One region of the Pseudanabaena sp. PCC 9330 genome, then DNA from elsewhere that is predicted to be linked to it. Evidence: riboswitches for the same ligand, from Rfam matches in the RefSeq annotation. Region 1 holds a riboswitch; the other holds the start of a gene.
The links. Region 1 has a riboswitch for cobalamin ahead of AC0QKW_RS15725 (HupE/UreJ family protein). Riboswitches for the same ligand answer to the same signal wherever they lie in the genome.
Positions count from the first base shown of each region.

Region 2: linked by a shared signal. The riboswitch ahead of AC0QKW_RS07535 (hypothetical protein) and the one ahead of AC0QKW_RS15725 (HupE/UreJ family protein) in region 1 are both predicted to bind cobalamin.

Region 1 is NZ_JAYFES010000108.1:175,894-180,102, reverse strand. Features, by position in the region: gene AC0QKW_RS15730 (ABC1 kinase family protein) at 1-1,207, opposite strand, end outside; cobalamin riboswitch at 1,561-1,729, shown strand; gene AC0QKW_RS15725 (HupE/UreJ family protein) at 1,818-2,441, shown strand; gene asnS (asparagine--tRNA ligase) at 2,683-4,068, shown strand; gene AC0QKW_RS15715 (hypothetical protein) at 4,078-4,209, shown strand, end outside.
Region 2 is NZ_JAYFES010000084.1:10,450-14,658, reverse strand. Features, by position in the region: gene AC0QKW_RS07545 (aminopeptidase P family protein) at 1-651, opposite strand, end outside; gene AC0QKW_RS07540 (hypothetical protein) at 863-1,177, shown strand; cobalamin riboswitch at 1,335-1,539, shown strand; gene AC0QKW_RS07535 (hypothetical protein) at 1,745-2,197, shown strand; gene AC0QKW_RS07530 (DUF1636 domain-containing protein) at 2,293-2,655, shown strand; gene AC0QKW_RS07525 (ureidoglycolate lyase) at 2,720-3,214, opposite strand; gene alaS (alanine--tRNA ligase) at 3,617-4,209, shown strand, end outside.

The sequences.
Region 1 (4,209 bases):
GGTTGGCCAGCGATTTGGTAAACAGCCCCACGTTGGCGGGCCAGCGCAGGTCGTTGCGAATGCCCGCCGACAGAATCTCGCCAAAGATCTCGGCGGTGTTGATCTGCTCCAAACTGAGGCCGTAGTAGCGGCCCAGTAGCCGAGTGTAGTCGCTCTCGAGCCGAGCCAGGTTTACCGGCTTGAGGGGTTCTGCCAATTGCAGGGTGAGCTGGCTACAGCGCTGGGCATCGCAGTTGACGATCGCCAGCACCATCTCGGTCATGGTGTTGCGGGTGCGTGGGTCCATGTGGCCCATCATGCCGCAGTCGAGCAGGGCCAGACGGCCATCTTCCAGGTAAAAAATATTGCCCGGGTGGGGGTCAGCGTGAAAGAAGCCGTCTACAAAATACTGTTTAAAGAACGCCCGAAACAGCAGCGTTGTGGCCGCCGCTCGCTTGCCGATAGCGCTACTGTGAATATCTTCAGCCCGTAGGTCGGCCTTGAGCAGGGGAGAGCCCTCCAGCCACTCCATGGTCATGATTTTGGAATTGGTCAGATCCCAATAGATCTGAGGCACGACCAGCTGCTTAGCGTTATACCAGGTGCTCTTCGACAGATTGCGGCGCAGCTGATCGGTGTAGCCCGCCTCGGTGGTGAAGTCGAGTTCGGCATTGATGGCATCGGCAAACTCGTCTGCCAGATCGACCACGTTGTAGCGCTGGCCAAACTGGGTGGCCGACACCAGCTTAGCCACATCGCGAATTAGCGTCATATCTTGGTCGACCTGGCGATCGATGCCGGGGCGCTGCACCTTGAGGGCCACCTGCCGACCATCCTTGAGAATGGCTTTGTGGGTTTGGGCAATAGACCCGGCGGCGATCGCCCGATAATCTAGCCGCTCAAACAGCTCCTCTGGGGGGCGACCCAGGTGACGGCGAATATAGGCCTCAATCTCCCTAGGCTCGATCGGGGGAACCGTGCTTTGCAGGCTGCTGAGTTCTTCGATATAGGCGGGGGGTAGGAGGTCGGGCCGGGTGCTTAACAGCTGGCCCAGCTTGACGTACACTGGCCCCAGGTCAGTCAAAATCCTCCGCAGCACCGCCGGGGGCGGAATCTCAGGCTCGTCGGCCTTGCCCCCCACCAGCACCTGCCGCATGTAGCCCCAGCCGTTACCAAGCACCACTTCGACAATTTCTTTTTGACGGGCCAGCCGAGACGATGAAACCATTGGCGACGGTGGGTGGAGTTTGCCTGATGCTAACGAACCTATGGTAAGGCTTTTGACTGCGAGGAGTAGGAATAGGGGGGCGGGGCAAACCCATGGGCCTGCCCTGAGAAATTTTGGCCTGATACCGAATCCGAATTCCATACCCCTGATACCCAATCGGCCAACCTGTAGGGCGTTGGCGTAGCCTGGCCGGAGGCCTTACCGCTGTTCGCCCTGCTGAATCGGGGGCAGGCGAGCAAGATTTGGTATGAGAAATTTTGGCCTGAGAAACGTTGGATTTGTGATTTTGGCAGGCGGAGCCGCCAGAGTGACTATTGATAAACCAGTGATGGGGGCAGATCATCCCGGTGCTATGATGCTTGGGCATTGTCGGTTCCGGTGGGGATCAGTCACCGGAGGTAACGGGGAAAGTGCCGTGAAAAACTGCCGCTGTCCCGCAGCTGTGAAGGCATTTGGTGCGCACTAGGCTAACCGCGCACCAAACACCTGAGCCAGAACGCCCGCCGATCGCACCTCTGTTGATCACTGTTCTTTCTTCGTCTGCGAGGTACGGATGAATTATTGCTTGACTGCCCTGGAGTTGATCAGATCTAGGCTGTCGCAGAACCCCGTGGGACGCGGGGTTTTGCTGGCTGTGTCGATGCTTTTGCTGCTGCCTCTGCCCAGTTTGGCCCACCACCCCTTTGGCGGGGGAACGCCAGCCACCTTTGCTGAAGGCTTTTTATCGGGCCTGGGGCACCCGGTAATTGGCCTCGACCACCTGGCCTTTGTGGTGGCGGTGGGGCTACTGGCAGCGGTCAGCGCTTGGGGTATCGCCATCCCCATGGCCTTTGTCGCTGCGGCCATGGTGGGGACGGGGCTGCACTTGGCTGAGATTACGCTGCCGCTGGCTGAGCTGGCGATCGCCGCCTCGGTGCTGGGCTTTGGCGTACTGCTGGCCCTCAAGCATCGCCCTCAGAGTGCGGTGATCACTGGGTTGGCTGTTCTGGCCGGGCTATTCCACGGGTTTGCCTATGGTGAGGCGATCTTTGGTGCCGAACCTATGCCGGTGGTGGCCTACCTGGCTGGCTTTACGGTGGTGCAGATGACGATCGCGATCGCCGCTTTCCTGATCGGACGGCAGATTACTCAACGCGCCCCGAGCGCTACGATTAACCGAGCGGGGCTGGTGATCTGCGGTATGGGTGCTGCGTTTTTGGCGACCGCTTTGCTTGACGGATTGCTGCCTGTCTAGGCGAGAGAGCAAGGTGCATCATTCACAACCCCCAACCCAGCTGGGCCGACCTACCTAGCTGCCCCCCACCCACCCTCCCATCGCCGCACCGCCAACCCTCATTCCAACCCGCAACGGCGGCCTGTTTGGAGTGAGGGTTGGTGGCTTTAAAGACGGCTTTTAGGGGCTGGGGAAGCGCGATCGCGCCCCTGTAGGTCAAAATAAATAACAATTCACCAAACCTCCTACGGCAACCACGACTATGCCCCGCATTCGAGACATTCTGCACGCTGGCGAACCGGGCCAAAGCACCACCATTCAGGGCTGGGTACGCACCAAGCGCGAGGCCAAAGGCATCACTTTTGTGGAGGTGAACGATGGTTCGTCGATGGCGGGCTTGCAGGTGGTGCTGAGTGCCGATCTGGCGGGCTACGACACTGTTGTTAAAGACCTCACCACCGGCTCTTCAGTGGAAATTGGCGGCACCCTGGTGGAGTCGCCCGGCAAAGGCCAGCGGGTGGAGTTGCAGGGACAGAGCATCACGGTGTTTGGCACCGCTGATGGCGAAACCTACCCGCTGCAAAAGAAGCGGCACTCCTTTGAGTATTTGCGGACGCTGGGGCATTTGCGATCGCGCACCAACACCCTAGGAGCAGTCTTTCGCGTGCGCAATGCCTGCGCCCAGGCGATTCACCAGTTCTTCCGCGAACGTGCGTTCTTGTGGATGCACACCCCGATCATTACCGCTAGCGACTGCGAGGGCGCGGGGGAAATGTTTGCCGTCACCGGGCTGGATTTGGCGAATCCTCCCAAAACTAAAGACGGTGCGGTGGACTACAGCCAAGACTTCTTTGGCAAGCCCGCCTACCTCACCGTCAGCGGCCAGCTCGAAGCCGAGATCATGGCCATGGCCTTTAGCAATGTCTACACCTTTGGCCCCACTTTTCGAGCCGAAAACTCCAACACCTCGCGCCACCTGGCCGAGTTTTGGATGGTAGAGCCAGAGCAAGCCTTCTGCGACTTAGTAGGCAATATGGATTTGGCCGAAGAATTTCTCAAATACATCTTCCACTCGGTGCTAGAGCAGTGCCCGGAGGATATGGCTTTCTTTAACGATCGCATCGATAATTCGGTGCTATCCACAGCCGACAACATTATCAACAACACCTTCGAGCGCATTACCTACACCGAGGCGGTGAAGCTGTTAGAAAAGACAGATCGAAAATTTGAGTTCCCGGTTGAGTGGGGCATCGATCTCCAGTCAGAGCACGAGCGCTATTTAGCTGAAGACCTGTTCAAAAAGCCAACCATTGTCACCGACTACCCCACCGGCATCAAAGCCTTCTACATGCGCCTCAACGACGGCGGCAAGACGGTGGCGGCCATGGACGTGCTGGCCCCCAAGGTGGGTGAAATCATCGGCGGCTCCCAGCGGGAAGAGCGGCTCGACGTGCTGGAGCGCCGCATTCAGGAGGCCGGGTTGCCCGTAGAAGACTACTGGTGGTACCTAGATCTGCGCCGCTTTGGCACCGTGCCCCACGCGGGCTTTGGCCTCGGCTTCGAGCGCCTAGTGCAGTTTATGACCGGCATGGGCAACATCCGCGATGTCATCCCCTTCCCCCGCACCCCCGACAGCATCGAGTTTTAGGAGACTTGAATGAAGCGCAACGACATTAAAAAGCTTTACTTCAAAGGAAAGTCGGTCACAGTTTCTGCAATTACTAAAAAAGCAGCACATCTGGGCCTCTCTGATGCACATGACGCAGACTATACAGAAAGTGAGGCATAT
Region 2 (4,209 bases), on a different contig from region 1:
ATGGTAGTGCTCGTTGTGGAGCACTTCGCCATGGACGGTGACGATGCTGTTGTAGGCACAGGTCATACCCTGGCCAATAATGACCTGCTCCATTGCCGCTCGCACGGCAGACTCAGTGGTAGCCGCTGGGGTAGCCGCCATACCAGCCTGATGGGCGGCCACCGACACCGCCGCTGCTCGCCTGATTTGCTCTAGGGCGTCGTCGTCGTGGTGCAGTCGTAGGGCGACTAGGGCTTTGATTAAAGCAGCACTGCGATCGGGGTGCTGCTGGCTCTGGGTGGGTAGGGTGGCGGCCTCAGGCAGGTAGTGTGCTAAGTCAGCGTAGGGGTAGGCGGCGATCGCCCCCATGGTGACGGCAATTGTGTCACGGGAAGGGCTAGGCCCATGCCAGAGTGCTGCTTCGGCGGAGGTGTCATCCATAAACAGGGTCAACCGCCCGCTCTCTAGGTGAATTGCCGCCCTAGGTAAGGACACCCCGCCAAAATAAAGGAAATGGCTGTTCGCCCGGAATGGGTAGGTGTTGGCTGGAAAATTGCGGGAGACCGGTAGCCCCGACCACAGCACAACTGGTTCAGGATGCATCTGAGCCAGGCGATCGCGCCGTTGCTGCAACACCTGAGCCAGAGATAAAACAGGGGTCTGGGGAGGCATAGGTCGGCTCAGAACTTAACCCCTCTAGTCTGCCACAGGCCCCTAAATCTAGGGTTAATCCGTCGGCGTCGCCTGTTAACCCCAACCCCCCTAACATCTTCTAAACTAGTGGTGTCATATAAAATTAATTTTCTGATCCCCATTGCCCGAAAACAGTTCAAATGCACTACTATCTAATGTGTAGTAGCTAGCCTTTTGCAGGTGCAGTGCTATGGCTTCCTTGACGATTCGGCCAGGCTCCCAGGTGCGACTTAAGGGGCAAGACGACCATGTACCCGACTTTGTGGTGGTACGGTGCGATCGCGATCGCTGTTGGGTACGGCAGCAGACCTGGGCTGCGGGCTCTGAGCTCATCGTTAGCTTTAAGCAGCTCTGGGTGCCCCCCGAGGTTGGTTCGACATTGCCCCTAGATCTGGCAGAGCAGGTCAAGGCGGCTGGGCTGTTGGCTCACCACGGTGACCACCGCGCGGGAGGCAATGTAGTCTACCTAGATGCCTATCGCCGCCGTCAGGCACCTCAGGGGTAAACCCTGTCCAGCTAGGGATCTAGAGTCTTTCTTCAAGCAGAACTCTACATCTGGAATTAGATGAGGCTTAGACACTCAGGTTGAATAGGGTGGTAAAAAAGCTGTCCCACGTCCATCAAATCTGGCTATTTGGTCTGTGTGCCTGGCCGGTCAGATGTTAGGATGCAGCTCTATCGGTTTTAGCGGGGGTCAGCCGCTAAAGATAACGGGGAAAGCGCAGTGAAAACCTGCCACTGTCCCGCAGCTGTGAGCCGATTCTGGATGGCCAATTTTAGATTTTGGGTTGATACGTTGCCCAAATTTAAAGCCGCAAAATCCAAAATCGCGTGAGTCAGAATGCCCGCCGATGGATGTTCATGTCATAGGTCAGGTCTAGTTCAAGGTCGCTAGTTTTCTCACTGGCTGGGTTTCCTGCCGGTAGGTCTGCACTTTTGGGCTTGAGTTTGACTTTGACTTCCTAGTTCCATCTGCGAGGTACAGATGACTTCCTATAGTTTTTACGTTGTCCTGGGGCATGGTTCCTTCGGGCAACCGGTTTGGGCCGTCGTTGGGCGCGTGGGTTAGTCTATGCGCGTTCAAGACACGGTTTGGCAGGGCTGCTTTGGCGACTGGCAGCCGTTATTTATTCACGAATATTGGCTTCCTCTGGGACACTTGGCCTGGCAGGGCTTCGTGCAGCATGGGCGAGGTCTAGTGGTGTGCGAGATCTACGGCATCACTGCCGCCATTGACTGGAGCTGCACAGCGGTGCCCTACACTGCCCGCTTTATGCCCCAGGCCGAGCTATCTAGCGCCCCCGGTTCTATTGCTGACAGCAGCCTGGGGCTGACCGTCGAGCACCGGTCAGTCTTGGCTACCGCTGTCACCACATACGACCCCAGAGAAGATGTGATCTTGCTGTTGATCAGCGACTCACCGCCTTATATCACCCATCTCCAGAAGTGGGCCGTACCACCCCCAGAATGCTTTCGCCAATTGGGCGATCGCCAGGCAGAGTTTAACCTGGCTCCAGAAACCTAACCTCTCCTAGCGTCCTATTGTCAGCTAGAGCCGAGGCCAGCCATACCTAGTGGCTGGCTTTCTAACCATTGCCATCATCTTGATTAACAAACCCCATGACCCAGTCACCAACGCTATTTGTCTGTGCCCTGTGCAAGTTTCCTCCGCCCGAGGCAAGTGGGGAAACTGCCAGTGGTGGGCAGTTCCTGATCGATCAGTTGACAGATCAGCTGGACGGCATCGCTACTCTACAGCCAGTGCGCTGTATGGCTGCCTGCGATCGCGCCTGCAATGCTGCTCTCAGCGCCCCCGGCAAGCTTACGTTCATTCTCAACGATCTGTCGCCCCGGCAATCGGCCCCCGACCTCATGGAGTTTTGCCGCCAGTACACCGCCGCCCCGGCGGGCAAGGTACCCTACGGGCTGCGATCGGCGGCAATCAAGCAGGCCACTGCCTACGTGCTGCCCCCTCTGACATAAATGCCGATAGAAGCTGCTGCCCCCTGAATTTCTCTGGCTAGGCTGCCAGCAGAAAACGACAGACCTACGTCACAATCTCAAACTCTATTCCAAGCTCCCGCGCCAAATTGCAGGTCTGATGATCTACAACATTGGTGTCGCTCAGCTCCAAATTATAGAAATTGACCTGAGGGTGGCTAAAGTATGGCCCAGCGTGCCAGGTGCCCACCTCTAGCTTGATAAAACAGTTGCCAGGCACCTGAAATGCACGAATTTCTCCAGGACTGGGTTGCTCGGCAGGGCTGGGAGGTGCCACCGCCAACCACCAGTCTTTGCCCTCTAGCGCCCCTAGGCACTGGGTGCAGCGCTGGTGCCGGGTAATGGCTCGAAATCGAATGCCTCTATTCACCAGCGTCATGATGTAAAAGCGTGGAATGCCCCCATGGAGAACGAGCTGTGCATCGTGCGGGCCGAAGGCGGTACCGTCGGCGCTGGGCAAGATTAGCTGACCGAAGGGGGCAAAGTCTTCAGCGGTAACGGGTTGGGCAACCAGCTGTTGAAGGGTGAGGGATGGAGGCATCTGGACTACTGTCTTGGCCATAGGGACAGCCATTGAATTGAGTATACCGCTGGACCCACGTGGTCCTCAGACCTGCCCTCATCCTGTGCCATCACAATAAGGCGGCTGGCCGGGGTAGTGCATGGGGCAGCGGCTAGCACAGCGAAAAGCCTCCGGCATCCTAGAAGTGGGAAGGAACTCGGAACCACCATCTGTCCTGTAATCGCAGGGCAGCTCACAAAGATCTAGTCCGGTTGGCTTCGTAATTTGCAATCATCGGTCAAAATAGAAATTTGGGATAGTTTATTTCCCCTTGTTTTAAAGCCGCGTTCTGCCAGACATGCTCCAGGTGACGCTCAGCTGTGCAGGCGCACCTGCGGCCAACTAAGACTCTAGATACCCATTCATCTCTATATCTGTTCCATGGCACAGTCCTTCCCCTTCACCGCTAACAGCATGACCGGCGCGCAAATTCGCCAGACATTTCTAGAGTTTTATGCGGCGCGGGGCCACGCCATCAAACCGAGCGCCTCCCTGGTACCCGAAGACCCCACGGTGCTGCTGACGATCGCGGGTATGCTGCCCTTCAAGCCGATTTTCTTGGGCCAGCGCCAGTCCGATGTGGACCGCGCCACCACTTCGCAAAAGTGCATTCGCACCAACGACATCGAGAACGTGGGCCGCACGGCGCGTCACCATACCTTCTTTGAGATGCTGGGCAACTTTAGCTTTGGTGACTACTTTAAGGAGCAGGCGATCGCCTGGGCCTGGGAGCTTTCCACCGAGGTGTTTGGGCTGCCCGCCGATCGCCTGGTGGTGAGCGTCTTCCGTGAAGACGACGACGCCTTTGCCATCTGGCGCGACCAGGTCGGCATCCCCACCCACCGCATTCAGCGCATGGATGAGGCTGATAACTTCTGGGCCTCTGGCCCCACCGGCCCCTGTGGCCCCTGCTCGGAGATCTACTACGACTTTCACCCCGAGCTAGGCGACGACAAAATTGACCTCGAAGACGA